DNA from 2 places in the Lysinibacillus sp. FSL L8-0126 genome. Region 2 is predicted to be linked to the other one. Evidence: riboswitches for the same ligand, from Rfam matches in the RefSeq annotation. Region 2 holds a riboswitch; the other holds the start of a gene.

Region 1 (2,470 bases), 1.1 Mb from region 2:
ACTGCCAATACTTTGTCCTGAGGGAAACCATATTGACGAAGTGACGCCATATTTCCTTTATAGCCATGAACAAAGTCTAGGCCAAATCCTTCTACAGGCAATGTAATCAATGTTTCATAGTTGCATAATGCTTCAAAATAAGTTTGCAGCATGATTTTCGCTTCTGGAACCGCAACGGCTAACTGGTCGTAAATCTCTTGCACAAGCTTGATGTCTGCTGGATCAAGGGTTGTGACAAGTGATGGCTCTTCTAGTTGAATCCAATTTGCACCTGCATCTACTAATTCTTTTAATACTTGTGTATAGAGCGGTATTAGAGCTAATAAGTATTCAACCTGTGTGAATTTGCTATAGCCTTTTGTTAACTTGCAGAATGTATAGGGACCAATCAATGTTGGCTTTGCAATAATACCGTACGTTTCTTTCGCCTCTAAGAAATCGGCCAACACTTTATTTTCTGTTAGTTTCAAGGCCTGTCCCTCGTATTCAGGAACAATATAGTGATAGTTTGTATTAAACCATTTTGTCATCTCACTAGCTACAGCTGTTTTATTCCCTCTTGCTACGCTGTAGTAGGTAGATAAATCTACTTTCCCTCCCTGCCAGTTAAAGCGTTTTGGGATGAGACCAAACATTAATGCTGTATCTAACATTCTATCGTAATACGTAAAATCGCCAACTGTCACCATGTCGATGCCAAGCTGTAGCTGCTTGTCAATTCTAGCTAAACGGATTTTTTTTAAACTATCCTCAAAATCCTCTTCAGAAAGCTCGTTGCGCCAAAATGCTTCTAATGCTTTTTTCCATTCGCGATCTTCCCCGATATACGGGTAACCAATGAGTGTGCTTGTATAGGTCATTTTTATATCTCCTTTTCAGAAAAAAATAAAAAGCCATTTTCCAAGGAGGAGAATGGCTGCTAGTTGAAATTTTTAATGCTAAAACAATACGAAAAAAGTATCTACTTTCGCATAAATCATTTGTTATCGCACAGTGCCGATTTGGTCACTTTTCACCACCTATTTCCACGTAGGTATTTGGTGTGTACTAGAAATTGGCAGGTCTCCTGGCTTCTCATCAACACGCCTCACAGCCTTCCCGGTTTCCCAGTGGCCTTTGTGATTTGCTCCGAATAACAGTTGCGGGACAGCGTCGGATTTGCACCGACTTCCCTTTTAAGCCAAACTTTCATTTGGCACCAATTCTTACACATTATTCAATTATGCTCCTACTATAACATATCTTTCAGAATAGTAGAAATAATTTTTATACGATTATCTAAATTATTTCTATAATTATTGTAGGGATTGGTTTAAGAAGATAAGGCTACATTGTATTCCATAAAAAAATTTGTTACTATAAAAATACAATTATGAGAGGACTGATGAATGGACAATGATGAACTAATCTATATTTTTATTTGAAATGAATCACTTCAAACGACAAAATATAGGATTAGTCTATCCATTTTTAACAATCAGTTTGCGTTTATTTGTCATGATGTCATTGGCAAATAAAGTTTATTCAGTGAGAGACTAATCCTTCCAATATCCAATGGGGGGATTTTTTCTTGCTCTCATAGTTTATTCTGTATCTTTCATCTACCTAATAAAGGAGAGAAAAAAATGAGCGATTCTGAACCTATTGTGACGCATGTGATGCTCCGTATAAGTCGTTAGCATCCATCAACTTATACGGAGAAATTTAGCATAGATGGATGTACCGACTTTGTATAAAAGAAAAATGATTTGCTATACAAAGGAGGAATTATCATGTCAATGATACAAGTACAAGACTTAACGTTTTCTTACCCAAGCAGCTTTGATTATATTTTTGAGGGTGTCAACTTTCAGATTGATACAGATTGGAAACTTGGATTTATCGGTAGGAATGGTCGTGGGAAGACAACATTTTTTAATTTGCTATTAGGGAATTATGAGTATAGTGGGAACATCATTTCTTCAGTAGAATTTACTTATTTCCCCTATCCTGTTTCAGACCCAAATAAATATACGTACGAAATTTTTGAAGAAATTTGCCCTCTGGCAGAAGATTGGGAATATATTCGTGAAATAGCCTATCTAGATGTCGATGCTGAGGTCATGTATCGCCCTTTTCAAACATTATCTAATGGAGAGCAAACAAAGGTGTTGCTTGCAGCGCTCTTTTTAACAGAGGGACAGTTTCTATTAATTGATGAGCCAACCAATCATCTCGATACAGATGCACGAAAGACGGTCTCTGATTATCTACGCAAGAAAAAAGGATTTATTTTAATTTCGCATGACAGAGCCTTTTTAGATGGCTGTGTTGATCATATTTTATCGATCAATAGAGCCAATATTGATGTTCAAAGTGGTAACTACTCAACTTGGAAGTTAAATTTTGATCGACAGCAGGAACATGAAGAAGCAACTAATCAACGTCTGCAAAAAGATATCGACCGTTTAACGCAGTCTTCCAAGCGTTC
Region 2 (2,470 bases):
AATAGATTCTACTGTATAGGTTAATACTTTATACGTAGAAAGTAGGAATTTGTAATGAGCGGAAAATTAGCATTTGTATTATCCATGATTATTTTTGGAGCAGTTGGTGTTTTTGCCAAGTATATTCCGTTAACTTCAAGTGAAATTGCTTTTTGGATGAGTTTAATAGGTGCTTGTTTTTTAGTAGTGATTTTTATTTATAAAAAGGGGAATTTTTCGAAATTAGAGATTATAAAAAATAAGTGGAAATTAATACTTTCTAGTATCGCCTTGTGTGGGAACTGGATTTTTTTATTTCAGGCTTATAAAGCAACAACGATTGCCAATGCTGCATTGAGTTATTATTTTGCACCAGTACTCGTTATCTGCTTATCTCCAATTATTTTAAAAGAGAAGCTAGTTGGCAGAAAAATAATGTATGTCTGTGTGGCCCTTATCGGACTATATTTGATTGTCCAAAGTCAAGGCACTGGGGACAGTGAGCATTTTATAGGCATTGTCTACGGTCTTATCGCGGCATGCTTTTACACAGCGCTAACATTGACAAATAAATTTATATGCGGCTTAAAGGAACCAGAAAATACAATGATTCAACTTTCTTTAGCAGCATTTTTCCTTAGCTTCTATCTACTTGGAACTACAGGATTTCAGGTCATGAAAATCAGTTTTGAATCAGTCCTATTCTTAATTACATTAGGCATTGTCCATGCAGGGGTTGGATTTTTATTGTTCTTTTTAGGCATGTCACAGTTAAAAGGACAAAGTATAGCCATTCTTAGCTATATTGATCCACTGACATCATTAGTAATTTCCACGATGATTATAGGAGAAAAAATGGCGCTTCTACAAATAATAGGAGCGGTCCTATTATTAGGCTCAACATTGCTAAGCGAAATAGAAAAAGAATAGGTAACCGAAGAAATGGTACAAGGCGAGTATTCTAATATTGACAGAAAAAATACGCTGTCGTAGATTATAAATAGTTTAATAAAAGCATTAGGTGCCCAATAGGGAGAATAGGGAATAAAGTGAAAAACTTTAGCGGACCTGCCACTGTATAAGGGAATGTCATCGTAAATGCCACTAGCGAATCGCTGGGAAGGCACGATGATATGTTGAACTAAGCCAGGAGACCTGCCTACTTGCTTCAGAAGTATATAGATGATGGAAAAGTCTGTAGTTTATTTGTCATGACAATAAACTACAGACTTTTTATTTTGTCTTCATGTAGAACGAGAGGAGAAACAATAATGCAATTATTACAAGACACGATTCAAAATATCCAAGGGGCTGATATGAATAGTATGGACCAAGCTAGAAAGCGAATTGATGCGCTTTGTAAGCCCCCAGGTAGCTTGGGTAAACTAGAATCACTTGCCGTACAGCTTTCAGGCATAACAGGACAATTATATCCAATGGTCGATAAAAAAGTGATGATTGTCTGTGCAGCAGATCATGGCGTTTGTGAGGAAGGCATAACAACGAATCCACAAGATGTTACGGTCTTTCAAACATTAAATTTTCCTAAGGGAGGTACAGGCGTTTGTGCGATTGCGGGCATTACCAATGCAAAGGTAGTAACAGTAGATGTTGGGGTAAAAGAAGATATTCCGCTTGATGCAGGTGTTATCATTCATAAAATTAAACATGGCACAGATAACATGGCACAGGGCCCTGCTATGTCAAGAGTAGAGGCTATTCAATCCATTGAAGTGGGGATTCATGTGGCAACAGATGAAATCACAAAAGGAGCCAACTTACTTGGAACAGGTGAAATGGGCATTGGTAATACAACGCCGAGCACTGCCATATTAGCTGCTTTGACTGGCTATGACCCTATTGAAATAACAGGGTTTGGCGCAGGAGTTGGTCAAGGAGGGATTGCTCATAAAGCAGCAGTAATTGAAAAAGCAATTACTCTCAACAACCCCAATCCTAACGATATCATTGATGTTCTAGCTAAAGTTGGAGGGCTAGAGATAGGGGCTATGGCTGGTATCATGCTGGCTGCCGCAAGTCACCGAAAACCTGTTATTATTGATGGTTTTATTTCGACTATTGCTGCGCTTATTGCTTATCAAATTGAACCGAAAGTAAAAGACTTTATCATACCTTCCCATGCTTCAGAGGAACCAGGGGCTAAAATTGCCGCATCATTACTTGGTGTAGAGCCAATGCTGCATATGAACATGCGATTAGGCGAAGGCTCTGGTGCTGCTCTAGCCTTTCCTCTTTTAGATGCCGCTTGTTCTATGATGAAAAATATGGTGACATTAGAAGAAGCCATGAATCTTTTGGCTAAATAGTTACTGAATAACAAATAAGCGCAAATAGTTAATGAACTCTTTGCGCTTATTCATTTTTTTATCAATTACAGTATCTATGCCCGATTCAACTTACGCAAAGGCAAACGCCACTTCATCATATAGGAAAGAATGCGTAATGCTGTAATCACTGCAAATAATACATA

The links. Region 2 has a riboswitch for cobalamin ahead of cobT (nicotinate-nucleotide--dimethylbenzimidazole phosphoribosyltransferase). Riboswitches for the same ligand answer to the same signal wherever they lie in the genome.
Region 1: another riboswitch for cobalamin. It lies ahead of metE (5-methyltetrahydropteroyltriglutamate--homocysteine S-methyltransferase); the one in region 2 lies ahead of cobT (nicotinate-nucleotide--dimethylbenzimidazole phosphoribosyltransferase).

The regions. Positions count from the first base shown of each region.
Region 1 covers NZ_CP152028.1:3,867,749-3,870,218, forward strand. Annotated here, with positions in the region: gene metE (5-methyltetrahydropteroyltriglutamate--homocysteine S-methyltransferase) at 1-860, opposite strand, end outside; cobalamin riboswitch at 1,039-1,218, opposite strand; gene MHI34_RS18695 (Lsa family ABC-F type ribosomal protection protein) at 1,773-2,470, shown strand, end outside.
Region 2 covers NZ_CP152028.1:253,041-255,510, reverse strand. Annotated here, with positions in the region: gene MHI34_RS01285 (DMT family transporter) at 55-909, shown strand; cobalamin riboswitch at 982-1,157, shown strand; gene cobT (nicotinate-nucleotide--dimethylbenzimidazole phosphoribosyltransferase) at 1,251-2,306, shown strand; gene MHI34_RS01275 (trimeric intracellular cation channel family protein) at 2,381-2,470, opposite strand, start outside.